4 regions of the Clostridium sp. MB05 genome follow, and region 4 is predicted to be linked to each of the others. Evidence: predicted binding sites of a transcription regulator. Region 4 holds the regulator's gene; each other region holds the start of a gene.
What was found. The regulator Rex, encoded in region 4, represses fermentation and respiration genes when NADH is low (regulators of the CRP and FNR family bind a similar motif). The targets are predictions, from matches to a motif close to ATTGTTAANNNNTTAACAAT.

Region 1 (7,948 bases), 980 kb from region 4:
ACATATGTAGTTGCTGCATAATCCATATAAACATTTCTCATATTTATTCGCTCCTCTTTACAATCTTAATGGATTGATTTTCATCCTTCATTCTCGTATAGTCATCAACTATATCTTGAAGTGTTATATTTTTCATTACTTCATCAATACTATTTTTAATTTTTTCCCATAACAATCTAGTAGCACAAAAATCAATATTATCACACTCTGTTCCTTCAATACATTCTGCAATCTCAACAGGGCCTTCAAGAACATCCATTACATCTGCTACTGTTATATCCTTTGGGGCTCTATTTAATACATAACCACCTTGAGCTCCCCTTATACTCTTTATAAGTTTAGCTCTTCTAAGTGGTGAAAATAATTGCTCCAAATAATATTCTGATATACTTTGTCTTTGTGATATTGTTTTTATTGAAACGGGGGCATCTCCATAGTGCATTGCAAGGTCTACCATAGCCTTGACCCCGTATCTACCTTTAGTAGAAAGCTTCATTATACTTCCCCCTTTTTAATGTTGACCATTTTAGTAGCCTTTACTTTTATATCTTATCAAACCACTCTACTATTGTCAATAATTCCAACTCTTCTCATAAAGCCTATTTTATGCTGGTCCAGTACTTATTTATACTTTCTTCATATTTATTTTTTTGAGGAAAATAGTATTTTGTATTATCTAAGTTATCAGGCATATATTGTTGTTTTATATAATGATTTTCATAATCATGGGGATATTTATAACCTCCAACACCTAGATTCTCTGCTCCACTATAATGGGAATCCTTTAGGTGATTTGGTACATCTCCTATATTTTTATTTTCTAAATCCTTTATTGCATTAGAAATAGCTAAATATGCACTATTTGATTTTGGTAATGTTGCTAAGTATATAACAAGCTCTGATAATATTAAAGAAGCTTCTGGAAGCCCTACCTTTAAAGCCAGTTCTATACCTGAATTAACAACAGTCAATGCATTGGGATGAGCAAGCCCTACATCCTCAGCTACTATTACAGAAATTCTTCTTATTATTGCCGTTAAGTTTCCTGATTTAATAAGCCTAGCTAAATAGTGTATAGCTGCATCTGCATCACTACCTCTTATACTTTTCTGAAGAGCACTTAACAAATTATAATACTCATCTCCACTTGCATCTGCTCTCATATGAGATTGATTTAAGCTTTCTATATATTCTACAGAAATATTTTTTACTTTTTTAAGTTGAGAATTTATAGCAAGTTCTAATATATTGTAAGCCTTTCTATAATCTCCTTGAGAAATTTCACTGATATATTTTAATGCTTCTAATGAATATTCCACCTCTATATCTTCATTAATTAACTTCTTTATTGCCTTTTCTAGCCCCTCAGTTATTTCTTCTATATTTAAAGCTTCAAATTTAAATATGTTGCATCTACTTAATATAGCCTTATGAATTGCAAAATATGGATTCTCTGTAGTGCTAGCTATTAATGTAACTCTACCATTCTCAATAAATTCTAATAGAGCTTGTTGTTGCTTTTTACTAAAATGTTGAAGCTCATCTATATATATAACTACTCCATTATAATTAAGTAAACTATCTAAGCTTTCAGTTATTTCTTGAATATCTTTAACAGAAGCTGTAGTTGCATTTAACTTATAGAATTTTTTATCCACATAGTTAGCCATTATATTAGCTAAAGTTGTTTTCCCCGTTCCTGGTGGCCCATATAATATACAGTTAGGAATCATCTTGTTTATAATTAAATTATATAAAGGTTTCCCTTTAGCCAATATATTTTTTTGACCTACAAAATCCTCTAATCTTTTAGGTCTCATTATTTCTGCTAATGGTTTCATATCATATCCACACTTTCTTAAATACTTTAACTTTATTTAAATCCTTCATTTAATTCTGCTGCTTTTTCAAGGTTTTCATACTCAGTAAGCCCCTCTATAAAATATAGTCCATCTTTTTCTCTTGCAACAACTTCAACAGGAATATTTTCTCCTATTGCTTCATCACTTGCTTTTTCATCACCATGAATCTCTACTGCCTTTGCTTTTATATTTAAAATCATACAAACCTTATATTTACCATTTTCTTCTTTAATACTTTTAACTGAGCTTTCATATTTTTCAAGATTTAGTTCGCCTATATATAAGGAATAAAATTCTACATAATTGCAAACATAAAAGTTTTTTTCACTTATATGCTTTTTCATAGTATCATTATATCCATTTTTATAAGATAAAACTAAATCTATTGTTTCTTTTATGTCTTTTTCTTTTCCTTTACTTATACCCTGAGAACATCCAAACATAAGTATTTGTATAAATATTAAAAAAGTAACTACTAAAATTCTTTTTTTCATAAACTTCCTCCACGTTTAATGTTAATCTTATAAACCCTTAAATAAGTTGTATTTATAAATAATATCATATTTTTTTCGTATATATGTATAATTAGACAATAAAAAATAGAGGATACTTTTAAAATCCTCTATTTTTTCTCTTATATATTATTTTTTCTTAGTTTCTTTTTTAACTTCTTTTACTTTTGGTCCTTCATAAGCATTTATATACATTTGTTTAATTTCGCTCATTAATGGATATCTTGGGTTAGCCCCTGTACATTGATCATCAAATGCTTGCTCAACCATTTCATCAATTGTTGCATAGAAGCTTTCTTTTAATACTCCTGCATCTGCTATTGATTTTGGCATTCCAACTTTATCTTTTAATTCGTCTATAGCCTTTGTTAATAATTCAACTTTTTCAGCTTCTGTATTTCCACCTAGTTGTAGGTAATCTGCTATTCTAGCATATCTCCAAGCTGCATTTGGATATTTGTATTGAGCAAAGGCTGTTTGCTTAGTTGGTGCATCAGCTGCATTAAATCTAATTGATTCATTTATTAATAATGCATTAGCCATACCGTGTGGTAAGTGATGGAATGAACCTAGCTTATGAGCCATTGAGTGACAAATTCCAAGGAAAGCATTAGCAAATGCTAAACCTGCTATTGATGCAGCGTGAGCCATCTTTTCTCTTGCTTTTACATTTGTACTTCCTTCATTGTATGCTACTGGTAAATACTTAAATACTAATCTTATTGCTTCTAAAGCTAATCCATTAGTATATTCTGATGCTAATACTGAAACATAAGCTTCAATTGCATGAACTAAAACATCAATACCTGAAGCAGCTGTTAATCCTCTTGGCATACTCATCATAAGTTCAGCGTCAACTATAGCCATATCTGGAGTTAGTTCGTAATCTGCAAGTGGATATTTAACACCTGTTTTTTCATCAGTTATAACTGCAAATGGTGTAACTTCTGATCCTGTACCAGCAGAAGTTGGAATAGCAACCATCATTGCTTTTTCACCCATAGTTGGGAATTTATAAACTCTCTTTCTTATATCCATAAATCTCATAGCTAAATCTTCGAATCTAACTTCTGGATGTTCATACATTACCCACATAATTTTAGCTGCATCCATTGGTGATCCTCCACCTAATGAAATTATAACATCTGGATTGAATGCAAGCATTGCTTCTGCACCTTTTTTAGCTGCTGCTAGAGTTGGATCTGGCTCAACTTCTGAGAATATTCTAAAGTCTATTCCATATCTTTCTAAAACATCTGTTATTCTAGCTGTATATCCAAGTTCAGCCAAAATTTTATCTGTTACTATAAATACTTTCTTTTTACCCATATCATGTAATTCTTGTAAAGCGATTGGTAAACATCCATATTTGAAGTAAGTCTTTTCTGGAACTCTAAACCAAAGCATATTTTCTCTCCTCTCAGCAACACTCTTTACGTTAATTAAATGCTTAGGACCAACGTTTTCTGAAACTGAGTTTCCTCCCCATGATCCACATCCTAGTGTTAATGAAGGCGCTAGTCTAAAGTTGTATATATCTCCAATAGCTCCTTGTGATGCTGGCATATTTATTAATGTTCTTGCAGTCTTCATAGCTGCTCCGAATCTAGCAATTCTCTCTGTTGATTTTATTTGATCTGTATAGAATACAGACGTATGACCCATGCCACCTAATTCTATTAATCTACAAGCTTTTGTTAGAGCTTCATCAAAAGTTTTAACTCTGTACATAGCAAGTACTGGTGATAATTTTTCATGTGAAAATGGTTCTTCTAATTCTACTGATTCAACTTCTCCAACTAAAACTTTAGCTCCTACTGGAACTTTAACCCCAGCCATTTCAGCTATCTTGTATGCTGGTTGGCCAACCATATTAGCATTTAAGCCACCTTTTTCATTTAAAATTATCTTTCTAACCTTATCTACTTCTTCACCTTTTAATATGTATGCTCCTCTTGCAGATAATTCCTTTTTAACTTCTTCATAAACTTCATTCATAACTAAGATGCTTTGTTCTGATGCACAAATAACTCCATTATCAAAAGTTTTTGAAAGAAGTATTGAGTTTACAGCCATTTTTATATGAGCTGTTTCATCTATAATAGCTGGAGTATTTCCTGCTCCAACTCCTAAAGCTGGTCTTCCTGATGAGTAAGCTGATTTAACCATTGCAGGACCACCTGTAGCTAGTATTATATCGGATTCTCTCATAACATTTTGTGATAATTCAACTGATGGTTCATCTATCCAAGCTATTATTCCTTCTGGTGCACCTGCTTTAACAGCTGCATCTAAAACTATTTTAGCTGCTTCAATTGTAGCTTTTTTAGCTCTTGGATGTGGTGATATAATTATTGCATTTCTTGTTTTTAATGCAATTAATGTTTTAAATATTGCTGTTGATGTTGGATTTGTAGTTGGAACTATAGCTGCTACAACTCCTATAGGTTCTGCTATTTTAGTTATACCAAAAGTATGATCTTCTTCTATAACTCCGCAAGTTTTCATATCTTTATATTGATTATATATATATTCTGCAGCAAAGTGATTTTTAATTACCTTATCTTCTACAATTCCCATTCCGCTTTCTTCAACTGCCATTTTAGCAAGTTTAATTCTATTGTCACTTGCTGCCATAGCTGCTTGTCTGAATATTTCATCTACTTGTTCTTGTGTGTAAGTGGCGAATACCTTTTGCGCTTCTCTTAATTCTTTAATTCTTTGAGTTAATTCTTGTGCATTTGTTACAGCCATTTTAATTCCTCCTACATATCTATATAATAATTTTATTTTCTAAATTTTCTTTTTTGTCTATCGACTAAGTACAAGTTTATTTTAGTATATTGTCTATTTTTTGTCAATCTTTTTTGTTAAAAATTTATCATATTTTAAAAAATTATTTTTTAGTCCTATTTTAATACATTATTATAAAGTTATTTTACACATATTTAAACCACTTTCCCCTTATTATGTTCATATAATATAATATTCGACTTTGATTATTAAGTTATTTTCTGATTATTTGTGTTATTTTGAATATTGATATAATCTAATCGTAAATAATCTCTTAAATGTATATGGCATTTTAAGTAATATTATTGTTATATATATAACAATAATATTTTAATTTCTTACTTTTCATCTTTTTAAATACTCTCATCTAGATTTTAATATACAATTAGAACTTAATTACTATTACTTTTCCTAAAAATCATATTAAATATTCATATCATATAAAGGTTGTTATAAAAATATAAATAAAACCTTCTATTTATTCAATAATACTATGCTAATAAAGTTCTATCACTTAAGTCTTCATTTACATTAGCTTCCTCAAATAATTTCATTAATTTGAAATGAGTTAACTCTTCTTTTTCCTTATCTTTTACATCAATTATAATTTGTCCACTATGCATCATAATAAGTCTATTTCCACTTTTAATAGCTTGTTTTAAATTATGAGTTACCATAATAGTAGTTACTCCAGTTTCTTTAACCATTTTTCCGTTATATCCATTATCTTTAAAGAAGTTTTAGGATCTAAGGCTGCAGTGTGCTCATTCAATAATAATAATTTGGGCTTTGTCATAACAGCCATTAATAATGTCAAAGCTTGTCTTTGTCCCCCAGATAATAAATTTACTTTTGTATATAATTTATCTTCTAATCCTAAATCTAATTCTTTAAGAATATTTTTATAATAGTTAATTCTTTTTTTATTTATTGCGAAAGATAATCCATAAATTTTTCCTTTGTTATCAGCTAACGATAAGTTTTCTAATATAGTCATGTTCGGTGATATACCAATAGATGGATTTTAAAAAACTCTACCTATATTTTTTGACCTTTTATATTCATCCTTATTTGAAACATCTTCTCCATCTAATAGTATAATTCCACTATCACACTCTATATTACCAGATACTATATTTAATAACGTTGATTTTCCAGCACCATTAGATCCAATTATACTTATGAAATCTCCTTTTTTTACTTCTAAAGAGAATTTAGAAAAAACTTTATTTTCATTATTTTTTTGTAAATAAAAATATTATAGAGCTAAAAATAAATTAAAGTTTAAGGGGCTGTTATAAAATAACAGCCCCTTAAACTTTAATTTTACTATTTATTCTGGAACAGCTCTATGTCCTATTCCTATTACAACCTCATCTAAATGTAATAGTCCAACACTAAGGAAAATACATACACTTAAGTGCTCACCTTTTCTAGCAATGCCTACTTTTCCTCCTACATTTTGACCACTTGCTCTATTCCAAACTTGCATTAAAGCATCTCTTGTTGCGCCTATTACTCCACCTTCATGCAAGTGTTCTTCTCTTATTACTCCATTTCTTTTAGAGGCTACTAAAGCCCTTTCTAATATTTTAGAAGTTGAGTCATTTATATTTCCACCTATATTAACAGCAGTAACTAATACACCTTTTTTCTTGAATTCAGTTTTTAATTCTTCTTCCTCTTCTCTTGATGAAATAGCCATTCTTACTGAATATTTAGCAACATCTAAACTAGTGTTTCCCATAATATCCTCCCACACTCTAATTATTTACCCCTTAATAATATCACAAATATATTACTGAATATAGTAAAATTAAACTGTTGAAAGTAAATAACTGAAAGTTTATTCTATTGATTCACATTTCTCCTTAAAATAATTATTAAGCTTTTCTAAAGATTCTACAAGGACATCTCTTTCCTTATCTAAAAGTCCACCCATCATAGATTTAACCATTTCATTATGAAATCTTTCGTGTAACCTATGTGCGACTTTTCCTTTCTTGGTTAACTCTACAAGAACTACTCTTCTATCTTCTTCTATTCTTTTTCTATCTACATACCCCTTTTTAATTAGCCTATTTATTGCTGTTGTTAAGGTACCCACAGTAATCCCTAAGTCTTGTGCAACCTCACTCATCATTCTTTGTTTTCTTCCTATTGCTTCAATAGTGTGCATTTCTCTAACTGATAAATCTGAAAAATGTCCATTTCTTAATGTTTTTTCTTCAATCTGTAGTATTTCGTTAAATATCTTTACTAATAACTCATTAACTACATTTTCACTTCTTTCCATAATAACTTTATCCCATCCTTTTTCTATAGTTCCTCAATTAAATAATAATCTAATATAAACTAAAATTCAATTACATAATGAATATTTTTATATAAAATATTTTGATTATCAAAGTTATTTTACCTTTATTATATTAATATCATTTTATTACATTTAAATATACTATATTTTTATTATTTTTTAGATCATTTAATATAGTTTCAAAGCTAATATATTGAGGCTTTAATATAGTATAAATTGCATGAACTTCTTCTTTTGAACTATCTTCTTCTAATAAATACTCTATAACTTTAATAATTAAATTTTTACCTTCTAAATACTTTTCTATTTCTAACTTAGTATCGTCTAAATTATTATACTTAATTTCAATTTTTTTAATTACATTTTTAGATATGAACCTGTTTTCTATGCTTTTTAAAAATACTAGAGTTATTACAATTATTATAGCTCCAAATATACTTACATAATACTCGCCCATGCCTATA
Region 2 (7,948 bases), 1.0 Mb from region 4:
TGGCTTTAGTCGGACATGCTTCATAACATAAACCACACTTTATACACTTCTTAACATCAATTACATGCTTTTCTCTAATCTTTCCTTTAATAGCTAATACAGGACATGCTCTTAAACATTTTGTACATCCTATACAGTTATCTGCAACTTCATATTTAACTAATCCTTTACAAACCCCTGCTATACAAGTCTTTTCTACTACATGATCTTTATATTCTTCACCAAAAAACCTTAAGGTACTTAAAACTGGATTTGGTGCTGCTTCTCCTAATCCACAAAGTGATGATTCCTTAACTACTTCACATAGTTCTTTAAGTTTTTCTAAATCCTCTTCCACAGCATTTCCCTCTGTGATTTTCTTTAATAATTCTAATATTCTCTTATTTCCTATTCTACAAGGGGTACACTTACCACAGGATTCATCTACACTAAACTCTAAATAAAATTTTGCTATATCAACCATGCAGTTATCTTCATCCATTACTATCATTCCACCAGATCCCATCATTGAACCAATTGATGTTAAAGTATCATATTCTATAGGCAAATCTAGATATTCTTTTGGAATACATCCACCTGACGGTCCACCAGTTTGTATGGCTTTTAGCTCTTTATCTCCTAATATTCCTCCACCAATTTCGTATACTATGTCTCTTAAAGGCATTCCCATTGGGATTTCTACAAGACCAACATTATTAATATTACCTGCTAAGGCAAATACCTTTGTTCCAGTTGATTTTTCAGCTCCTATTGAGCTATACCACTTTGCCCCATTGTTAATTATTTGACTAACATTTGCAAAAGTTTCTACATTATTAACGCATGTAGGTCTTTGCCACAGTCCTTTTTCTGATGTTCTTGGTGGTTTCATGGTAGGCTCTCCTCTTAATCCTTCAATTGAATGTATTAATGCAGTTGCTTCTCCACATACAAAAGCACCTGCTCCATATTTGATTTGAATATCAAAATTAAAGCCTGTATCTAATATATTATTCCCCAATAATCCAAGCTTCCTTGCTTGATCTATTGCTATTTTTAATCTATGAACAGCTAAGGGATATTCTGCTCTTATATATATATATCCATTATTTGATCCAGTAGCGTAACCACAAATAGCCATTGCCTCAAGAACTAAGTTAGGATCTCCTTCCAAAATAGCTCTATCCATAAAAGCTCCTGGATCTCCTTCATCAGCATTACAAATTACGTATTTTATATCTCCAATAGCTCGTCTAGCAGTTTCCCACTTTCTACCTGTTGGGAATCCACCGCCCCCTCTTCCTCTAAGACCTGATTCACTTATCTCTTTTACAACTTCTTCTGGAGTCATAGTGGTAAGAACTTTTCCTAATGCTGTGTAAGCTCCAACTGCTAATGCATCTTCCATATTTTCAGGATCTATAACTCCACAATTTTTTAATGCTATTTTCACTTGCTTCCTATAAAATGGGATTTCTTCTTTTATTTTTATTCTTTCTTTCGTTTCCTCATTCTCGTAAAGTAACCTATCAACAACTCTACCTTCTAATATGTGGCTTTCTATTATTTCTTTAACATCTTCCTCTGTTACTTTTATATAAAATACTCTATCAGGCATAATTTCTATTACTGGCCCTTTTGCACAAAATCCAAAACATCCTGTCATTATTACTTTTATATCATTTTCTAGATTTAATCTAGATATTTCTTCATTAAATGCTCTTAAAATATTATCTGCATTTGATGCTTTACAGCCAGGTCCACCACAAATAAGTATATGCCTTTCTTTTATATTACCTTTATTAAATTTATCAGGATTTTGTCTAACCTCTATATTTTTTTTACATTTCTCAACCTTTTCTAATAAATCACTATAATTAACTACTCTTTCCATACTAACCTTGCTCCCTTAAATTATTTATTAATTCATTTACTTGAGGCTTAGTAAAGTATCCATATACCTTATCATTTACAAGAACTACAGGTGCAATTGCACATGATCCAACACATCTTAATGTATCTAATGTAAATAGTCCATCTGATGTTGTTTCTCCTTCTTTTATTCCTAATATTTTTTTAAAGTCTTCTAAGATGTCACAAGCACCTCTTACGAAGCATGCAGTTCCAGTACAAATACTTATTACATATTTTCCTTTTGGTTCTGTGGAGAAATAAGAATAAAATGTTATTACACCATAGACCTTTGATACAGGTATCTTTAACCTCTCCGCTATATATTCCTGTACCTCTCTTCCAAGATATCCATATAAGCCTTGTGCGTGATGCAATACAGCGATTAATGAGCTTTCATCGTTGTTTCCTTCTTGGATAAATAATTCTAAATCTTTAAATTTGCCACATATATCTTTCAAATTATCTCCCCCATTTTTCTTAATTTTATAAATTTTCTAAATATTTCAACTAATTAAATATTAACATATTTTTTATTATTTTTAAATATATAAGATTAGATATTGTTATTTATATCACACTAAAAATTTATATTCTTTTATATCTATTTTATTCTCCTTTTAAAAAATAAAAAAGCTATATCTTAATGACAATTTGCCTAAGACACAGCTTTAAAATTTATTTATTTGAATGTATATTAAAATGTTTTATTATTAATTTACTGTTTTTAAAAACTCTTCTTTAAAGATAGCCATAAGTACTTCATCATGATAGCTTCCATTTCTATATAGCTCTTTCTTTAATATGCCCTCTTCCTTAAATCCAATCTTCTTATAACATGCTATAGCCCTATCATTAAAAGAAAATACTTTTAACTTTACTTTATTCATATTTATTTCTTCGAATATAAATTTCAGCAGAGTTCTTAAAGCATCACTTCCATATCCCTTGCTCCAATACTCTTTATCGCCAATCATTATACCTATTACACAATTTCTATTTTTTATATCCAACTCATTAATACTACACCCACCTATATATTTACCACTTTTTATATCTTCAATTGCAAAATCATAAGTGAAGTCTCCTCCTGCTTTTCTACTTTTTATCCATTCCTCTTCTTGCCACTTAGTAATTGGAAAAGGAACATTAGAATCCAAAAGCTTTTTAACTTCTTCATCATTTATAAATTGTGTTGCTCTTTCTATATCTTCTTCCTTATAAGCCCTTAATTTAACCATTTTACCTCTATACATATATTCCGCCCCCTTTTAGATATTTCTAAATATAATATCATTTAAATATTTGCGAGTCAACGTATTTATAACTTTCTCTATTAACTTCTAATTTAAATCTATTTATAATTTATATTTTAAATTTCTATATAAAAAAAGAACTCCTATGGAGCTCCATGTTATATTTATTTTTAAGTTCTATTACCTTTTTATCAATAATAATATTATTGATATGGCGCTAAAGGCTAAACTAACCATATTAATATATGTTACTACTTGTTTTGGAGTAAATCCCTTTGCCTCTAATCTATAGTGTATTTGACTTCTATCTGCTTGATATACAGGCTTTCCATCTAAAAATCTTTTAACTATAACAAAAAGATTATCAAAAATAGGTATTGCTAATGCTAAAACAGGTATAAATAAACTCGCTAGTGTTGCCTGTTTAAAGGCTCCATCTAGTGCTATTATACTTAAAATAAATCCTAAGAAATTTGCACCTGAGTCACCCATAAATATCTTTGCTGGATACTTATTATATAGTAAAAATCCTAAAGTTACTCCAGATACTATTAATGACATACTAATAGATTCACTTTGATTTAATATTATAGCAGCTCCAACAAAAGTTATAGATGAAATTAATGATAGCCCACCAGCTAATCCATCCATACCATCAGACCAGTTTATAACTGTTGTTACTCCAAATATCCATGTAATTGTAAGCAAAAATTGTATAGCTCCTGATAATTCTACGTACACTCCTGTAAATGGATTTGCAAACCCCCTAAAAACTATTCCAGCTTTAAATATAATAAATGCTGCTAATAATTGAACTATTAATCTTGGATATATAGGAAACTCTTTTCCTCTGGTTTTAAAACTATCGTCTATTAATCCTATTAATAAAATTAATGATGATCCTATTAATATCCAAATTTTTTCTCTTAATGGTGTATAATTATTAACTGTAAAATATACTATAAAAAAACCTATAAACATAGATAACCCACCACAAAGTGGAGTTTCGCCCCTATGTTTTTTCCTTTTAGTTGGTTTATCTGTAAAACTATATCTAAAAGATAGTTTAATTAAAAATGGTGTTATTAAATAAACTATTAAAAACGCTAATATAAAAGATAGTATATATTGCATAATTTACTCCTTAACTCTCAAATGCTACTTATTTATTATGTTAATTAAATCATTATCTTATTATACTATTAATAGCTTGGATTATCAATTACAAAACAGTTACGTTTATCATACTAAATAAAAAACGCCCCTATTTCTAGGGGACGCTTTTAATTTCTTGCTTGTATCATATCTTTAACTTTCATTAATCTAGTTAAAGCTCCTCTTTCATTTTCATCAAGCTTCATTCTTATATACTTTATAGTTTCTTGTAATGAAGGAATAGTCATATATTCAAGAGCATTAACTCTTCTTCTAGTCTTTTCTATTTCATCAGCCATAAGTTGAGTTGATTTTTCTACTTCTGCTAATTCTAATAGCTTTGGTAATATTCCATAAAGTTTCGCTATTGAATCATCTAGTTCAGATGATGTGCTTGCAAATCCATACGGAAATATACTTCCTTCATCTCCCTCAAGTTGTCTATGGAAATTCATTTCCGGAACATTAACACTCATTATATTTTTAGTTCCTACTTCAACAGATATACTTTCCTTTGGATAAGACACTGCTTCTTCTAGAAATTCTGAGCTCATAACAGCTCTAGCCATAACAAAGTCCTTAAGAGACCCTTGAAGCTCTGCTTCTACAGATTTTCTTAATTCATTATTGTATTTAACAAGATTAACGAATTGTCTCATAAGCTCATCTTGCTTATCCTTTAAAAGTTTATGTCCTCTTGTAGCTGTTACTAATCTCTTTTTTAGCTTAGACATCTCCATTCTAGTAGGATTGACATTTAATCTTGCCATGGCTATTCTTCATCTCCCTTTGGCATATACTTTTCAAGATACTCGTCTCTTATTCTCTTAAGCTCTGTTCTTGGAAGTATCTTTAAAAGTTTCCATCCTAATTGTAATGTTTCTTCTATACTTCTATTTGCTGTAAAGCCTTGTGAAACATATTGCTCCTCAAAAGCTTCTGCAAATTTAGCATATTGCTTATCTATATCTGATAAAGCTGATTCTCCTAATATTGCTGATAATTCTTTTGCTTGCTTACCTTGAGCATAAGCTGAGAATAATTGGTTCATTGTATCAGCATGATCTTCTCTTGTTTTATTTTTACCAATACCTTTATCCTTAAGTCTTGATAATGACGGAAGAACATCTATTGGAGGCATAATCCCCTTCTTGTATAATTCTCTTGAAAGAATTATTTGTCCTTCTGTAATATATCCAGTTAAGTCAGGAATTGGATGAGTCTTATCATCTTCTGGCATTGTTAATATAGGAATTTGAGTTATTGAACCCTCTTTACCTCTAATTCTTCCTGCTCTTTCATATAATGTAGAAAGGTCAGTATATAGGTATCCTGGATATCCTCTTCTTCCTGGAACTTCTTTTCTAGCTGCAGATACTTCTCTTAATGCTTCTGCATAGTTTGTGATATCTGTCATTATAACAAGAACTTGCATTCCTTTTTCATAAGCCAAGAATTCAGCTGTTGTTAATGCCATTCTTGGTGTAGCTATTCTTTCGATAGCTGGATCAGATGCTAAGTTCATAAATAATACTGCATTATCTATAGCACCAGTTTTTTGGAATTCATCAACGAAGAATTGTGACTCTTCGAATGTAATACCTATAGCTGCAAATACAACTGCGAAGTTAGAGTCTGAATTTAAAACTCTCGCTTGTCTTGCTATTTGAGCAGCTAATTCTTTGTGTGGAAGCCCTGAACCTGAGAAAACAGGTAACTTTTGTCCTCTAACTAGAGTGTTTAATCCATCAATTGCAGAGATACCTGTTTGGATAAACTCTGATGGGAAATCTCTAGATACTGGATTTATAGCTTCTCCATTTATATCTACTCTTTGTTCTGGTATTATATTAGGTCCATTATCAATTGGCTTACCCATACCATCAAAGATTCTACCTAACATATCTTCTGATACACCAAGTTCAAGAGGTCTTCCTAAGAACTTAGCCTTAGTTCCTCTTAAGTTAATTCCTGAAGAACCTTCAAAAAGCTGTACCATTGCTTTTGATCCGTTTATTTCAAGAACTTTACCTCTTCTATGCTCACCAGTTTGAAGTTCCACTTCAACTAGTTCATCATATTTAACACCTTCTACACCTTCAACTACCATTAAAGGTCCAACAACTTCCGTTACTGTTCTGTATTCCTTAAGCATCTAGAACCCCTCCTTCGTTGATTAATGTATCTATAATAGCCTTTAATTCTAAAGCAATATCATCCATTCTATTTATTTGATCTTCTGGAATGTATTTACTTCTAGCAATTTTATCTCTAACTTCATCTAATCCTAATATTTTATTTAAGTAAACTCCAGCTTGTAAAGCTCTTTCAGCTTCATTTTTAAATAAAAGTATTAGCTTAAGCATTTTATATTGTTTATCTAATGAAGCATATGTGTCAATTTCATGGAAAGCATTTTGTTGCAAGTAATCTTCTCTTAATGATTTAGCAACTTCTAACTTTAATCTATCCTTTTCACTTAATGCATCTATACCAACAAGGCTCACGATTTCTTGAAGTCCTGATTCTTCTTGTAATATAGTCATAGCTTCTTGTCTTAAGCTTCCCCAATCTGAAGCAACTTCATTATTCATCCATGTATCAATAGTATCTGCATATAATGAATAAGAATTTAACCAGTTAATTGATGGGAAGTGTCTCTTATATGCAAGTTGTGCATCAAGTCCCCAGAATACTTTAACTATTCTAAGTGTTGCTTGTGTAACTGGTTCTGAAAGGTCTCCTCCTGGAGGTGAAACTGCTCCGATAGCTGTTACAGCACCTTCTCTACCATCTTTACCTAAACATACAACCTTGCCTGCTCTTTCATAATAATCGGCAAGTCTTGATCCTAGATAAGCTGGATATCCTTCGTCACCAGGCATTTCTTCAAGTCTACCAGACATTTCTCTTAATGCTTCTGCCCATCTTGATGTTGAGTCAGCCATTATTGAAACTGAGTATCCCATATCTCTGAAATATTCAGCTATAGTAATTCCTGTATATATGCAGGCTTCTCTAGCGGCAACTGGCATATTAGAAGTATTAGCTATAAGAACTGTTCTCTTCATTAAGCTTTGACCAGTTTTTGGATCCTTAAGTTCTGGAAACTCATTAAGAACGTCTGTCATTTCGTTACCACGCTCTCCGCATCCAACATAAACAACTATTTCAGTATCTCCCCACTTAGCAACCTGATGTTGAACAACTGTTTTACCAGCTCCAAATGGTCCTGGTACTGCAGCAGCTCCACCTTTAGCTACTGGGAAGAATGTATCTATAACTCTTTGTCCTGTTGTCATTGGTTGTTCTGGTTTCATTTTTCTTGCAAATGGTCTACCTTTTCTTGCAGGCCATTTTTGCATCATCATTACTTCCTTTGGTCCAGCCACTGTATCTATGATACAAACTGTTTCCTCTATTGTGAATTCACCCGCTTTAATTTCTTTAATAGTTCCTTCTATTCCTACTGGAACCATTATTTTATGTAGAACAACTGTAGTTTCTTGAACTGTACCAATTATATCTCCAGCTTCTACAACATCTCCTACATTAGCAGTTGGTTTGAATTCCCATTTCTTTTCTCTATTTAATGACTTAACTGATACACCCTTCTTTAAGAATGGTGAATTTGCAGCCTTTTCTAT
Region 3 (7,948 bases), 920 kb from region 4:
ACTTTATGTGTTGATATTAATAAATCCTTATAATTTAACCAAGCATCTGAACCTGTATTTCTCATTTTAGCAATTATAGCTTCTTCTTTTTCACTTAGCATGTATTTATTTTTTTCTATTATTTCTTTTATAAAAAATTTATGCTCTTTTAATAAATTAGATGAATTAATTAAACTATCTATATTATCTATATTTGCTACCCATTTGTAAATTTTAGTTAATGGTTCTGCTAAAAGACTATATTTAGAATTTATAACATCTAAATACTTTCTTCCTTCTGAATTTTTTGAGTCAGTACTTAAAGTTAAATTTGCATAAGCACCTATTTTATTTAAAAGTAAATCTATACTTTCTAACTTATTTATTAACTCTTCTAATTTTATTAAATCATCTGATTTTTGATCAGTATTTTTAGCAAATGTTTTAAGTTCTTCTATTCCTTCATCCACTCTTTTTAAGTCTAACTTAAACTCATCTGAAGTAAATGATGGATATAACTCTTTTAAGCTCCATTCTAATGACATAATTACTCTCCTTTTATACTTATTTTTAATTATATGCTCTGTTAAACATTTTTTTCTAACATAGTCTAATTATATTATTAAAATTATTTTTATTCAATTATTTACCACTTATATTGAATAATTTTTATTTCTAAATTCTGATGGCGATATTCCTACTATCTTTTTAAAGGTATTAGTAAAATGACTTTGATCATGAAATCCTAACAATATGCTTATTTCTAATATACTTTTTTCTGTACTTAACAGTAACGTTTTAGCTCTTTCAATCTTTATTTCTCTTAAATACTTCATTATAGATATGCCCTTATGTTTTTTAAAACAAGTTGATGCATAGCCTACTGATATATTTAAATTATTACATATTGTTTCTAGTGATGTATGATTTTCAATATTTAAATGAAGAGCTTGTAAAAGCTTGTTAACTGTAAAGCTATCAGTAATTTCTGTATCATTTATTAATAAATCCATATATTCATTTATCATTTTTGTCTCAATCATTTGTAAACTGCTTATACTATTCGCCTCTTTAATTTTCCTATAAAATTTATTATAAATTGGATGAAGATACTTTTTAGATATTCCATTTCTTATGATTTCCCTAGTAAATACTGCATTCCAAATTATTAAATCATCTCTTTTATGATCTTTATCAACATCATCTATAACTTCAGATTTATGTTTTTCATTAACTATATTTATTATTTCTTCTTTGTTTCTTGACTCCATTAAAAGTGATATTTTGTTACTAAAAATATTAAAATCGGATTCAAAACTTTCATATCCATCCTTCATAATTTATCTCCTAATTATATTTAATAAAAAGTATATACATATTATATTTTAAATATACAAATTCTATCAACAAATTTTATTATAAATTCAATATTTTTTTAATATGCAAGATATAAATTAAAACAATTTAAATAAAAAAGTAGGTAGATTCCATTTTATAAAATCTACCTACTATATATAAAAATCTAAGGGCTTTTTTATTTAGCTGCTGCTTCTAAAGCTTTATTTACAGCTTCTAATACACCTTTTGATGAATTAGTTGCACCTGATATAGCTTCAACACCTTCAGTGCTTTGTTTCTTTATTATTTCCGGAACTAAGTTTTCTTTAACACCATCTACTAAAGTCTTAGTTTCATGTTGTTCTGTTAAGTTTACTTCTGATATCTTTCCTTTTTCAACTTTAACTTCTACTTTTATTGCTCCGGAAGCTCCTTGTCCTTCACCTGTATATGTTCCATCTTTATATTTTCCGCCACCACAGCCAACAAGTACTGTTGCTGATAATGCTATTGCTCCTAATATCGCAGTTAACTTCTTCATCTTATGATCCTCCTAAAATTTTATTTATTTTTTTATATATGAAGCTGCATTCTTTCCTGCAGTTCTACCAAATGTAACTATATCTGCTAATGCGTTTCCACCTAGTCTATTCCCCCCGTGTACTCCACCAGTTACTTCTCCAGCTGCAAATAAACCCTTAATAACATTTCCATCTTTATTTACAACTTCAGCATTTGTATTTATTTTTAATCCACCCATTGTGTGGTGAACAGCAGGTGTTACAGGTATTGCATATACCTTACCTTCATTTAATTGTCTTGGAAGATCTTCTCTCTTGAATTCTGAATCAGTTTTAGCTGCTGCAAATTCATTATATTTATTAACTGTTTGAATCATTGTATCTTTATCTATTGATAGTTTTTCTGCTAATTCTGCTACCGAATCTGCTTCTGTAACTAATCCCATATTAAAGTATTCTTCTGTTGCTTTTAAGCTCTTTCTTAATCCTTCATCAAAGAAAAGATAAGCTATTCCATCCTTTTGTTCTAATATAGCCTTAGAAACAACATCTCTTGTAAATAATTCATTTGTAAATCTCTTACCATCTTTATTAATAAGTATTGCACCATTTCCTCTTACTGCTTCTGTAACCATTACAGCCTTTTCAGGAACAACTGTTGGATGTGTTTGAATTTCTGTCATATCTACTAAGTCTGCTCCAAGTTTTTCTCCAAGAACTATCCCATCTCCAGTAGCCCCAGCATGGTTAGTTGTTGCAAATCCTTTTAAGTCTTCCTTATAGTTAACTACCATTTCTTGATTAGCTGAGAAACCACCAGCTGCTATAACAACAGCTTTTGTATTTATTGTATATTCTTTACCTTCTTTATTTGATACTTTAACTCCTGAAACATTACCATCTTTATCTACAACTATTTCTTTTGCTTCATTCCATAATCTTAAATCGACTTTTTCTTTTTCAGCAGCCGCTTTTAACGTATCAACTAAGTGAGCTCCTACTGCTGCTCCACCTGTTGGTCTGTGTGTTCTATAATTTGTAGCTCCTGCCATTCTACCGACATCTGATAAGTCTGCACCTAAATCTGTTAACCACTTAACTGAGTCTTTAGCTTCATTAGATAATTTCTTAACTAATTCAGGGTTGTTCTTTTCATATCCACCCTTCATTGTATCGTTGTACATAGTTTCAATAGAATCTTCTATGCCTTTTGATTTTTGTTGTTCAGTTTCTGCTGCATTTAATCCACCAGTAGCTCTATTAGTATTTCCTCCTACTATAGGCATTTTTTCTAAAACAACAACATTCTCTACTCCCTCTTGTTTAGCTTGTACTGCCGCAGATAAACCTGCTCCACCAGCTCCTATAACCACTACGTCAGCAGTTTCTTTTTTTCCACCACAACCAACTAAAGTTGTTGGAACTAATATTAAAGCTGACATTATTAATGCTAAAGTCTTCTTCTTCATTAACATTTCTCCCCTTAATCCTTAATTATTCTTTAAATATTTACAACTTTAGTATATTTGTTAATTTATAATCAATCAATATTGTGGTCTTATTGTTTATTTTGGTCTTTTTGGTCTTATTTTTTGATTATGTAAAAGTTTGTAGGCCTTCCTATCTTACCATATTCTTGAATTATATCTACTTTTCCTTCTCCAACCATTTTTTCTAAGTATCTTCTTGCTGTTACCCTAGCAAGCCCACTTCCCTTTGCGACTTCTTCTGCTGTTAATTTAGTTTTATTTTTAACATTCATATATTCTATTATTTTGTTATATGTCTTTAAACTTAATCCTTTACATAATTCTCTTTCTTCTGCTTCCTCTTCAATATAATCTTTATTTATTTTTAATATGTACTGATCAATGTATTCTTGATTTATATTATCTATATTTTTCATTTCAAAAAATCTATCTTTATAATTAGATAATGCTTCTTTAAATCTTTCAAACTTAAATGGTTTTATTAAATAGTCTACAGCTCCATATTTAAAGGCTTCATCTACTGAAGCCTTGCATTTATCTGCTGTAATTAGTATTGTATCAATATTAATTTCTTTTAATCTAATCCATTTTAACAAATCTAATCCTTTTCCATCTGGTAGAAATACATCTAGTAAAATCAAATCAACCTTACTTTTATCAATTTTCTCTTTAGCTTCTTTTATATTACTTGCTTCTCCAACTACTTCAAACTCTTCTAGCTTCTCTAAAAATTTTGTATTTATTTCTTTTACCATTGGATCATCTTCAATAATAAAAACTTTTATCTTAGTCATTACTATATTTCAACCTCCCATTTAGTTATTTTATCTGAAGTTAACTTTAAACGTCCATTTAATGAATCTATAATATTTTTTATGTTATATAAGCCAAGTCCTCTGAACTCTCCCTTTGTACTAAATCCTCTTTTAAATATTTTTTCTTTTATTTCATCTTCAATCTTATTTCCATTATTTTTAACTATTATTTTTATTTTTTCTTCTTGGAAAATTCCCACATACACATATCCACCCTCTTTTCCTTTTACTTCTTCTATAGAATTCTCTATAAGATTTCCTATAATGGTTAATATATCCTGTATTCTAATATTGCTAGGAATAGTTTTTAAATGCGAGTTTTCATCAATTTCGAACTTTATTTTCATTTCATCAGCTTTATTATATTTTGAAAATAGTAATCCTTGTAATGATAGTTCTTTTATTTTACTTAAACTATCTGTAATTATTCCTCTTGTCTCTGTAGTTTGAAATATATATTCTAACGCTTTATCATCTTCCTCTAATTGTATTAATCCTGCTATAGTATGTAATTTGTTCATAAATTCATGATTTTGAGCTCTTAAGTTCCAAGTTAATTCCTTTACACCTGTTAATTCTTCAGCCATATTATGCACTTTTGTAAAGTCCTGAAAACTAGCGATTGCTCCTACAACTTTACCATACTCTCCTATAATACTATAGAAATTTCCCATAACTATAATATTATTATCTAATCGTATTTCCTTATTAAATATTCTACTTCTTCTATACATTACTTCATATAATAAGTTTATTATCTTATTATCTATTTCCTCGTCTGAATTTATCTTTAAAATTTCCAATGCTTTATTGTTTATTGTTGTTATATGTCCTGAACTATTTAATGCTATTAACCCTTCTTCTATATTATTTATAATAGATTCTTTTTCTCTAAGCTGAATAGCTATCTCTTCAGGTTCTAATCCGTAAATATCTTCTTTTATATTGTGTGCTAACTTTCTTGCAAGAAATATTATTACTATTAATACACCTATAAATACTGGTATTAAATCGAAAACATATTCTCTAACCTCTTCTTTTAAATCTCTCTTTAAAATTCCTACAGATACTACTCCAACTTGCACCCCATCTTTGTAAATTGGCACAAAAGATCTAATAGATTTTCCTAAATGACCTTCTCCTTCAGATATATAAGTTTCACCATTTTCTAAGGCTAATTTTTCATCTCCACCTAAAAATTTTCTACCTATATTATCTGGAATTGGATGAGAATATCGTACGCCTTCGTTATCCATGATTGTTATAAATAATAAACCTGTCTTTAATCTTACTCTTTCAGCAAAGTTTTGTACTTTAAGATTGGTAGGGTCTTCTTTATCTGCTAACTCTTTTTGAATCATCGGATTCGCTGCTATAACAAAAGCTGTATCTGTAAGACTTTTTCCTATTGTTTCAGAAACTTTCTTATTTATTATAGCTAATGAAAAAATGCTTATAATAAATATAACAGCTATAAATATAGCAATTGTTAATTTTGTAATCTTTTTTTCTAGATTCATTTATATAGTCCTCTATGTTTTACTTTATTTAATATTTTTACACAATAATTATACATTAATATATAGCTTACAACAAATAAAAAAGTGAACATATATAAGTTTACTTATTCCGTCACTCCGCTCAAAGTCATCGTAAACTTACATATGTCCACTTCCAAACTAAATGTAAGGAAAGTATAAAACAAATCTATTTTTTCAAATTAAATTTCTAAAAACATTATCTATTCACATTTTCAAAACTTTAATCTTTCATACTTTCCTAGATATTAAAAGGATGAGAAAAATTTCTCATCCTTTCTATATATTCTTTATTATATTTAATACATATGATTTAAATTCTTCAAAGCTTCCATTTTGTATTGAAGCCCCTTTATTTATCTTTCCACTATTAAAATTATACTCTGCTGATCCATAATTAAAACTTGCACTTGAAACTATTATACTAGACTCTGTAACTCTATAGTTAACTTTTGACATCATTACATCTCTGCAAAATTCTATAAAATCATTAGCTTTTTGTACATCTCCACAGGAAACAACTCTCATAGTAAACTTAAATAATTCATATCCTCCAATAAGCGGAATCATAGTTCCATTTGCCATATAAAATACTTTTCCCATATTATAAAAATATTTCATATCTCCAAAACTCATTGTTCTAAATTCATAGTTAATATCTAAGCTTTCATTATTTAATCCTTGGAATTTTTCTACTATATCATCCCATGCTTTTGCTTCTGCACTTTTATTATTGCTTATAATACTTTTAAATTTTGAAAAAGCATTTTCTAAATCCTTATCTTTATTTACAACTGATCCATTAACACTCACACTGTATTCATTATTTTCATATATTAATTCTACTCTATTATTCATATTAAACTCTCCTTATTAACAATTATAAAATTATTATTTAATAATAATTATTATAACATAATTTATTTTAACATTTCAAGAAGTAATATTTTTTAACTATATATACTAGTTCCGGGTAATACTACTTTAAAGTAGTCATCTTCAATAGAGTTTATTAGCTTTACTTTTCCAACTCCATAAAAGGCTTTTTTAATCCTAGAAAATCCTTCACCACTATTTAAAAACCTTTTATTGTTATCCAATGTTATTAGCTTTTCATAAATCCACATATTTCTTTTACTATGACTCGATACTTTATCTGAACTACTTTTTTCTATTAAAGCTCCTGGACTAATTATAGATATAGTCCTAAACCCAATATTAATCTCTATAATTCTATTAGTTGATGAATAATCTCTATACAAAACTGCATTTTTTATCCCCTCCACTATTGCTGATTTAGGATAATTCTTAGGCAATATATTAGAAACTATTGTTTCTGACTTATCTACCATTTGCAGAATACTTCCTTGAATTATTATAACCTCATTTTCATTTTTATTTACTTTATTTATTATCTTTATCATATTTTGAGGTAGCCATAAGCTATTATAATTTGAAAAAATTAATAATCCACCTAAAGTACAATTCATTTTTTCACTTTCTTTTTCCCTATATGCTATTCTAGAATTTTCTAAAAGAAATTCTTTATTTTCTTCATTAAGCTCTATTCCCTTATTTTCAAAATATTTTTTAAGTAAATTTTCATCTAAAAATGATATATTACTTTTCATTATAATAGATGTTTCCATAAAAAAATCTAAGTTTTCTTCAAAAGCTTCAATTAACTCCTGTTTTCTCATAGTATCAGTTGTAGAACCTCTTCTTATATAAAAAGCCCCATTTTCCCTAATCTGATATGGTTTTTGATCTCCTGAATATATAGTTATTATACAAATTTTTTTATCATATATCTCAACTGTGTCTACTGACACTGGAATTGGTGGTTCACATCTTGATGTAATTATTTGTTGCACCTTTTCTTCATTAATTATATCAATATCATTTAGTCCAATAATCTTCTTACTTTTATCTTCAATGCCAACTATTATATATCCTCTTCCACCTCTAGAATTGGCAATTGCACAAACATCTTTTGCAAGTTCCTTTTTGCTACTTTCATATTGTAAGGATAGCTTTAATTTAAAATCTAGCTTTACTCCTTCTTCCTTTTTTATTAAGGACATTAACTTTTTGCTATCCACTAAACCATCCTCCTATCTAAAAATAACTACTATATAATGTTATATTACTATAAAAATATAAGATCAGACACATAAAATTTTGCCTGATCTTACACTTTTACATATATTTATTATTTGTCACTATTTTATAAGCTTTTTAATATAATTATTTAATTCTGTTTCAGT
Region 4 (7,948 bases):
GAAGAAGATAAAGTTTTTATAATAAATGATGGTCATTTTATTTGGGGAAATTTAAAACCTGATTCTGTATCAAAATATAAGTTTAAAAAACATTATATTGATGAAAGTTTTGAAATGATTGTAAAAAAAATAGAATTTTTATCTTCTCTAACTTTAGATGATATCTATACTAGATATTCACCTAATAAGTTTAATCAGGAATTAGGAGTTGTATGTCACTTTTTATGTGATTATTTCTGTATTCCACATTTTCAAAGATGGGAATTTAAAAGTGCTAATGCTATGAAAGAACATGTATTATATGAAAATGAATTAAATAAATTTACAAAGAATTATAATATTAAAAAAGATATAAATTTACATTTGACTTCAGAAGAAATAAGAAAATATATAATGAAGCTACAGGAAGAATATAATGGAAAATCCTCATATGAAAAAGATCTAATTTATGCTAGTCATATTTGCAGTACTGTTGTAAATATGGTTTTGAATGAAGTTGTTTTAAATCAAAAATTAAAAGAGCATATTGCATTGGTAATATAGAGAGCTGTAAAGCTCTCTTTTTTAGGTTTAGGCGAGTATAAAAGCTTAAAGTTTTGAAAATATGATTACATATGTCCACTTTTTTACAAAAGATTTTTATTTAAAGTTGACACATTTAATAAGAATAGCATATAATATTATTAAATAAACATATGAACAATTGTTCATATGAGTTTGGAGGGGAATTATGGAAGAAAATAAATTGGAAAGTTGTAATTGTACTATAATTCATAAAGATGTAGTTGAAAAAGTAAAAGGTTCTATACCAAATGAAGAAACTTTATATGATTTAGCTGATTTATTTAAGGCTTTCAGCGATTCTACAAGAATAAAAATATTATGTGCTTTATTTCAAGAAGAGTTATGTGTATGCGATTTAGCTGCTTTATTAAATATGACTCAATCAGCGATTTCACATCAACTTAGAGTATTAAAATCAAATAGATTAGTTAAGTTTAGAAGAGCTGGAAAAGTAATATATTATTCATTAGCAGATGATCATATTGAGCATATATTTAATGAAGGATTTAAGCATATTATTGAATAAGAAAGTGGGGATAGAAATGAGTAGTAATGAAATAAAATTGATTTTATCTGGATTAACTTGTGCGAATTGTGCAAATAAAATTGAGACTAGAGTTAATAATTTAAATGGAGTTAAAGAAGCCACTTTGAATTTTACAACTTCAAATTTAATTATAGAATTAAATGGAGAGAAACCAACAGAAGAAGTAATAGAAGAAACAAAATCAATAATTAAAAAGCTAGAGCCAGGAGTTAAGGTATTTGATAAAAATGATAATAATAACATTACTGAAAATGTTAATAGATGTACAAGTAGTTGCTGTTCTATAGAAAGCGATAGTGATAAAGAAAATCATAATCATGGGAAGGAACATTCTCATACCCATTTAAGAGGAGAAGATCATGGACATTCTCATGATGATTCACACGGACACTCTCATGATCATTCACATGGAGGAAAAGTTGGTATAAAGGAGAACATTAGGTTAATAATAGGTGCAATAATATATATAGTTGCTATCATTTCAAAAGAAAATTCAATGATATCAATAATACTTTTTGCTCTTAGTTATGTTTTAATTGGAGGAGAAGTAGTTTTAACAGCTATAAAGAATATATTCAGAGGAGAAGTATTTGATGAAAACTTCTTAATGACAGTTGCTACTTTAGGAGCCTTCTTCGTAGGTGACTTTAAAGAAGGGGTAGCAGTTATGTTATTTTATGAAATAGGAGAGGTATTCCAATCTTATGCAGTAAATAGATCTAGAAAATCAATAACATCTCTTATGAATATAAGAGCTGAATATGCTAATATTTTAGTAGATGGAAAAGAAGAAAAAGTTAAACCAGAAACAGTCAATATAGATGATATAATAGTTATTAAGCCAGGTGAAAGAGTACCTTTAGATGGTGTTGTATTAGATGGAACAAGCTTTGTAGATACATCAGCACTTACTGGTGAATCAGTTCCAAGGGAAGTTTCTGTGGGAGAAGATATCTTAGCAGGATTTATAAATACAAATGGTGTTTTAAAAGTTAAGGTATCTAAAAACTTTAAAGAATCAACAGTATCAAGAATTTTAGAATTAGTAGAAAATGCATCTAATAAAAAAGCACCAACTGAAAAGTTTATAACTAAATTTGCAAGAGTATATACTCCAATAGTTGTATTTTCAGCTTTAGCGTTAGCTATAATACCTCCATTAGTTATAAAGGATGCAAGTTTTTCAGATTGGATTTATAGAGCTTTAATATTCTTAGTTGTATCTTGTCCTTGTGCATTAGTAGTTTCTATTCCTCTTGGATTATTTGCAGGGATTGGAGGAGCATCTAAAAAAGGTATATTAGTTAAGGGTGGAAATTACCTAGAAGCTCTTAAAGATGTTAATACAGTTGTTTTTGATAAAACAGGAACTTTAACTAAAGGAGTTTTTAAGGTAACAGAAATAAATAATAATAATAATAATATTTCAAAAGAAGAATTAATAGAGGTTGCGGCTATAGCAGAAAGCTTATCAAATCATCCAATAGCTCAATCTATTATAAAGGAATATGGAAAAGATATAAAAAATGAAGAGTTAAGTGATTATGAAGAAATATCAGGACATGGAATTAAAGCCTTAATTAACGGAGCAGAAGTTTTAGTAGGTAACTATAAATTAATGGAAAAGTTTAATATAAGTTATAATGATATAGCATCAATTGGAACAATAGTTCATATTGCTATAAATAATGAATATAAAGGTAATATAGTTATATCCGATGAAATAAAAGAAGGTGCTAAGAAAGCCATAGAAGGCTTGAAGGAAGCCGGGGTTTCTCAAACTGTTATGTTAACAGGTGATAATAAATCCGTGGCAGAAAAGGTAGCATCACTAGTAGGCGTTGATAAGGTATTTTCAGAATTATTACCAGGAGATAAAGTTGAAAAGGTAGAAGGTTTAATAAAAGATAATTCAACTCAAGGAAAAGTTATATTTGTTGGAGATGGAATAAATGATGCACCAGTTTTAGCAAGAGCTGATATAGGAGTTGCTATGGGAGGAATAGGTTCAGATGCAGCTATTGAAGCCGCAGATGTAGTTTTAATGAAAGATGATCCAGAAGCTTTAGTTACAGCCATTAAAGTTGCAAGAAAGACAAATAAAGTTTTATGGCAAAATATAATATTCTCATTAGGAGTAAAAGTATTAGTATTGATTTTAAGTGCTTTTGGAGTAGCAACAATGTGGGAAGCAGTATTTGCAGATGTAGGAGTAACTTTAATAGCAGTTCTAAATTCAACTAGATGTTTAAAATAATTTTATAACTATTTTATTGACAAATTTCATCATATTAAATATAATGAATTAGGTTGAAAATTTTCAGGCGTAAGGGAAGCATACAAGATCATTATCTTGTTTACAAAGCTTTGAGAAGCTTTGTATAAATTTGAGACTTATGTATAACGGATCTGCTACGTTATACATAAGTCTATTTTTTATAACTAAATATAATTAAATTAATTTTTATTGGAAAATATTTTATTAAATGTTTATTAAGTATATAATCTATTTTTAGATTTTAAGAAAAATAAAAGAAAATTTTGAAACTTTGTTAAATACGTAACTCAAGTTGTTTTAAAATTTTAATAAAAGTGTTAAAATATATATTATAAATTTGGTAATAATAAAGTTTTAATATATGAAAATAAATTTGATTAGGAGAATGAAGGTTATGGATAAGAAAAAGAATATTTCTATGGCTGTAATTAAAAGACTGCCAAAATATCATAGATACTTACAAGAGTTGTTAAGAAATGATGTAGATAGAATTTCTTCAAAAGAGTTAGGAGAAAAGATAGGCTTTACAGCGTCACAAATACGCCAAGACTTAAATTGTTTTGGAGACTTTGGCCAACAGGGTTATGGATATAATGTAAAAGATTTATATAATCAAATAAGTCTAATATTGGGATTAAATAAAGAATACAAAGGAATAATAGTTGGAGCAGGAAATATAGGTCAGGCAATAGCAAATTACAGTAGATTTTCTCAAATAGGGTTAACTATAGAAGCTATATTTGATGCAAATCCTAAGCTTATTGGAATGAAAATAAGAGATATAGAAATACAAGATATTGATAACTTAAAATATTATTTAGGAGATAATAGTATAGATATAGGAATAATTTGTGTTCCTAGAATAAATGCACAAAAGGTTAGTGATACTTTAGTAGAAGGTGGGGTAACGGGCATATGGAATTTTGCTCCAGTTGATTTATCTGTACCTGAAGAAGTAACAGTTGAAAATGTTCATTTATCAGAAAGTTTACTAACATTAATATATTTACTTCATGATAAAGATGAAAGTAAGTAGTTACATTAAAAAATTGCCTAAAATTAGAAATATTTATTGCAAAAGAAAATTTAAGAGTTTATAATAATAATTGAAGCGGGGGCTTCAATTATTTTTTTTGTTAATTGTTACAATATTAACAAATGGTTTATTTATTAAACATATAGATTATTAAAGAATTTTTGATATGTTTAGTTAAATATGTCACATTAAAGGGTATAAAGTATAGGTTTGAGAAGCTTATATAATTAAAGATTAATGAAAAATTGAATAATTTTATATAAGTATAGTTAAAGGGAGGACTTTATTATGGAGTTAAAGAATGTAATTCTTGAAAAAGAGGGAAATCTAGCTATTGTTACAATTAATAGACCTAAAGCTTTAAATGCTTTAAATTCAGGGACTTTAAAAGATTTAGATGCAGTTTTAGATGATTTAGAAAATGATCAAAATATTTACTGTGTCATACTAACAGGATCTGGGGAAAAAGCTTTTGTTGCTGGAGCAGATATTTCTGAAATGAAGGACTTAACTGAAGATGAAGGAAGAGAATTTGGTCTTTTAGGAAACAAAGTTTTCAGAAGATTAGAAAAATTAGACAAGCCTGTTATTGCGGCTATATCAGGATTTGCTTTAGGTGGTGGATGTGAATTAGCTATGGCTTGTGATATAAGAATAGCTTCAGAAAAGGCTAGATTTGCTCAACCAGAGGTTGGTCTTGGAATAACACCAGGATTTGGAGGAACTCAAAGATTACCAAGATTAGTTGGTGAAGGAAAGGCCAAAGAGCTTATTTATACTTGTGCAACTGTAAAGGCAGATGAAGCTTTAAAAATAGGCTTAGTTAATAAAGTTGTAGCACTAGAAAGTTTAATGGAAGAAGCTAAAAATATGGCAAAGACTATAATAGCAAATGCTCCTATAGCAGTAAGGTTATGTAAAGATGCTATAAATAGGGGGATGCAAGTAGATATAGATAAAGCTATAGAAATTGAAGCCGAAGATTTTGGTAAATGCTTTTCTACAGAAGATCAAAAAGAGGGCATGGAAGCATTTATGGAAAAGAGAGCCAAAAATTTTTCTAACAAATAGTCAGAAAAAATAAAATATAAAAAAAATTCAAATTAAAATAATTAAAAATATTTAAATTAAGTAAATTCATATAATTAAAAAAGGTTCAATATCAAGGAGGTATATTAAATGAATTTTCAATTAACTAGAGAGCAAGAATTAGTGAGACAAATGGCTAGAGAATTCACTATAAATGAAGTAAAACCAATTGCTGCTGAAATTGATGAAACTGAAAGATTTCCAATGGAAAACGTTGAAAAAATGGCCAAGCTTGGAATGTTAGGAATTCCTTTTTCTAAAGAGTACGGTGGAGCAGGTGGAGACACGCTTTCTTATATATTAACTGTAGAGGAGCTATCAAAGGCTTGTGGAACTACAGGGGTTATAGTGTCTGCCCACACTTCTCTTTGTGCATCTTTAATAGAGCAGTTTGGAACTAAATATCAAAAAGAAAGATATTTAAAAGATCTTGCAACAGGTAAAAAACTTGGTGCTTTTGGTTTAACAGAACCAGGAGCAGGTACAGATGCAGCAGGTCAACAAACAGTAGCAGTATTAGATGGAGATAATTATATATTAAACGGATCAAAAATATTTATAACTAATGGAGGAGTAGCAGAAACATTTATAATATTTGCTATGACAGATAGAAGTAAAGGAACAAAGGGAATATCAGCATTTATAGTTGAAAAGGATTTTTCAGGATTCTCAATAGGAAAGAAAGAAGAGAAACTAGGAATTAGAGCTTCTTCAACAACAGAATTAGTTATGAGTAATTGTATTGTTCCAAAAGATAACTTAATTGGACAAGAGGGTAAAGGTTTTGGTATAGCTATGAAAACTTTAGATGGAGGAAGAATAGGTATAGCAGCTCAAGCTTTAGGAATAGCAGAAGGCGCATTTGACGAAGCAGTTGCTTATATGAAGGAAAGAAAACAATTTGGAAGACCATTAGCAGCATTCCAAGGTTTACAATGGATGATTGCAGAAATGGATACAAAAATAGAAGCTGCAAGACACTTAGTTTATAAAGCAGCATGCTTAAAGGATGCTAAACTTCCATATTCAGTAGAAGCAGCAAGAGCTAAACTTTATGCAGCAGAAGTTGCTATGGATGTAACAACTAAGGCTGTTCAAATATTCGGTGGATACGGATATACTAGGGAATATCCAGTTGAAAGAATGATGAGAGATGCTAAGATAACTGAAATCTATGAAGGAACATCAGAAGTTCAAAAAATGGTTATTTCAGGAAATGCATTAAGATAATAAGGGAGGATTTATAGATGAATATAGTAGTTTGTTTAAAACAAGTTCCAGATACAACAGCTGTTAAGATTGATCCAAAAACAGGAACACTTATAAGAGATGGAGTTCCATCAATAATAAATCCAGAGGATAAACATGCTTTAGAAGAAGCATTAACAATAAAAGACAATACAGGAGCGAAAGTTACAGTAATAAGTATGGGACCTCCTCAAGCACAAAATGCTTTAAGAGAAGCTTTATGTATGGGAGCTGATGAAGCTATTCTTATAACTGATAGGGCTTTTGCAGGAGCAGATACATTAGCAACTTCAAAGGCTTTAGCAGGAGCTTTAAAAAAGTTAGAGTATGATATAGTATTTGCAGGAAGACAAGCAATCGATGGAGATACTGCTCAAGTAGGTCCAGAAATTGCAGAACATTTAAATATACCTCAAGTAACATATGTTCAAGATGTTAAAGTAGAAGAAGATGGATTATTAGTAAATAGAGCATTAGAAGATGGATATGAATTAATAAAAGTTAAGGCACCAGTTCTTTTAACAGCTATAAAGGAATTAAATGAGCCAAGATATATGAATGTTAAGTATATCTTTGACACAGCTAATAAGGAAATAAAGATTTGGTCAGCTGATGATATAGATGTGAATAAAGATGAATTAGGACTTAAAGGATCGCCGACTAAGGTTAAAAAGAGTATGACTAAAGAAGCTAAAGGAGCTGGAGAAATAATAAATGAAGTTCCACAAGAAGCTGTAAAGCATGTATTAGGAAAATTAAAGGAAAAGCACTATATCTAAGATATATGGGAGGTAAAAAATATGAGTATGGCAGATTACAATGGAGTTTGGGTATTTGCTGAGCAAAGAGAAGGGGAACTTCAAAAGGTTTCTCTAGAATTATTAGGTGAAGGTAGAATGATTGCTGATAAGTTAGGAGTAAAACTAACAGCATTGCTATTAGGAGATAAAGTTAATGGATTAGCAGACACATTAGGAAGACATGGAGCAGATGAGGTTATCGTTGCTGAAAATGAGTTGTTAAAGCATTATACAACTGATGGATACACAAAAGTTATTTGCGATATAGCTAATGAAAGAAAACCAGGAATATTATTTATAGGAGCTACTTTCATTGGAAGAGATTTAGGGCCTAGAGTAGCAGCTAGATTATCAACAGGGTTAACAGCAGACTGTACAGTTTTAGA

Region 1: adhE (bifunctional acetaldehyde-CoA/alcohol dehydrogenase) is a predicted target of Rex. The motif match lies at 5,241-5,260, and genes of this name have one in related genera.
Region 2: ACH36K_RS17285 (NAD(P)H-dependent oxidoreductase subunit E) is a predicted target of Rex. The motif match lies at 2,453-2,472, and genes of this name have one in related genera.
Region 3: ACH36K_RS07895 (flavocytochrome c) is a predicted target of Rex. The motif match lies at 3,364-3,383, and genes of this name have one in related genera.

Annotation. Positions count from the first base shown of each region.
Region 1 covers NZ_CP174370.1:1,755,428-1,763,375, reverse strand. Annotated here, with positions in the region: gene nifS (cysteine desulfurase NifS) at 1-41, opposite strand, end outside; gene ACH36K_RS08205 (RrF2 family transcriptional regulator) at 44-496, opposite strand; gene ACH36K_RS08200 (replication-associated recombination protein A) at 600-1,841, opposite strand; gene ACH36K_RS08195 (hypothetical protein) at 1,874-2,356, opposite strand; gene adhE (bifunctional acetaldehyde-CoA/alcohol dehydrogenase) at 2,504-5,128, opposite strand; partial or broken gene ACH36K_RS08185 (ABC transporter ATP-binding protein) at 5,659-6,404, opposite strand; gene ACH36K_RS08180 (HutP family protein) at 6,501-6,914, opposite strand; gene ACH36K_RS08175 (MarR family winged helix-turn-helix transcriptional regulator) at 7,014-7,463, opposite strand; gene ACH36K_RS08170 (MgtC/SapB family protein) at 7,603-7,948, opposite strand, start outside.
Region 2 covers NZ_CP174370.1:3,679,778-3,687,725, forward strand. Annotated here, with positions in the region: gene ACH36K_RS17280 (NADH-ubiquinone oxidoreductase-F iron-sulfur binding region domain-containing protein) at 1-1,873, opposite strand, end outside; gene ACH36K_RS17285 (NAD(P)H-dependent oxidoreductase subunit E) at 1,875-2,351, opposite strand; gene ACH36K_RS17290 (GNAT family N-acetyltransferase) at 2,604-3,146, opposite strand; gene ACH36K_RS17295 (MraY family glycosyltransferase) at 3,327-4,280, opposite strand; gene ACH36K_RS17300 (V-type ATP synthase subunit D) at 4,430-5,071, opposite strand; gene ACH36K_RS17305 (V-type ATP synthase subunit B) at 5,074-6,456, opposite strand; gene ACH36K_RS17310 (V-type ATP synthase subunit A) at 6,449-7,948, opposite strand, start outside.
Region 3 covers NZ_CP174370.1:1,691,187-1,699,134, reverse strand. Annotated here, with positions in the region: gene ACH36K_RS07910 (M3 family oligoendopeptidase) at 1-524, opposite strand, end outside; gene ACH36K_RS07905 (helix-turn-helix domain-containing protein) at 633-1,316, opposite strand; gene ACH36K_RS07900 (FMN-binding protein) at 1,514-1,858, opposite strand; gene ACH36K_RS07895 (flavocytochrome c) at 1,883-3,307, opposite strand; gene ACH36K_RS07890 (response regulator) at 3,424-4,122, opposite strand; gene ACH36K_RS07885 (ATP-binding protein) at 4,125-5,663, opposite strand; gene ACH36K_RS07880 (hypothetical protein) at 5,961-6,539, opposite strand; gene ACH36K_RS07875 (helix-turn-helix domain-containing protein) at 6,632-7,783, opposite strand; gene ACH36K_RS07870 (TlpA family protein disulfide reductase) at 7,904-7,948, opposite strand, start outside.
Region 4 covers NZ_CP174370.1:774,883-782,830, forward strand. Annotated here, with positions in the region: gene ACH36K_RS03895 (zinc dependent phospholipase C family protein) at 1-543, shown strand, start outside; gene ACH36K_RS03900 (ArsR/SmtB family transcription factor) at 731-1,090, shown strand; gene ACH36K_RS03905 (heavy metal translocating P-type ATPase) at 1,107-3,368, shown strand; gene ACH36K_RS03910 (redox-sensing transcriptional repressor Rex) at 3,784-4,425, shown strand; gene ACH36K_RS03915 (short-chain-enoyl-CoA hydratase) at 4,714-5,496, shown strand; gene ACH36K_RS03920 (acyl-CoA dehydrogenase) at 5,605-6,744, shown strand; gene ACH36K_RS03925 (electron transfer flavoprotein subunit beta) at 6,762-7,541, shown strand; gene ACH36K_RS03930 (electron transfer flavoprotein subunit alpha/FixB family protein) at 7,563-7,948, shown strand, end outside.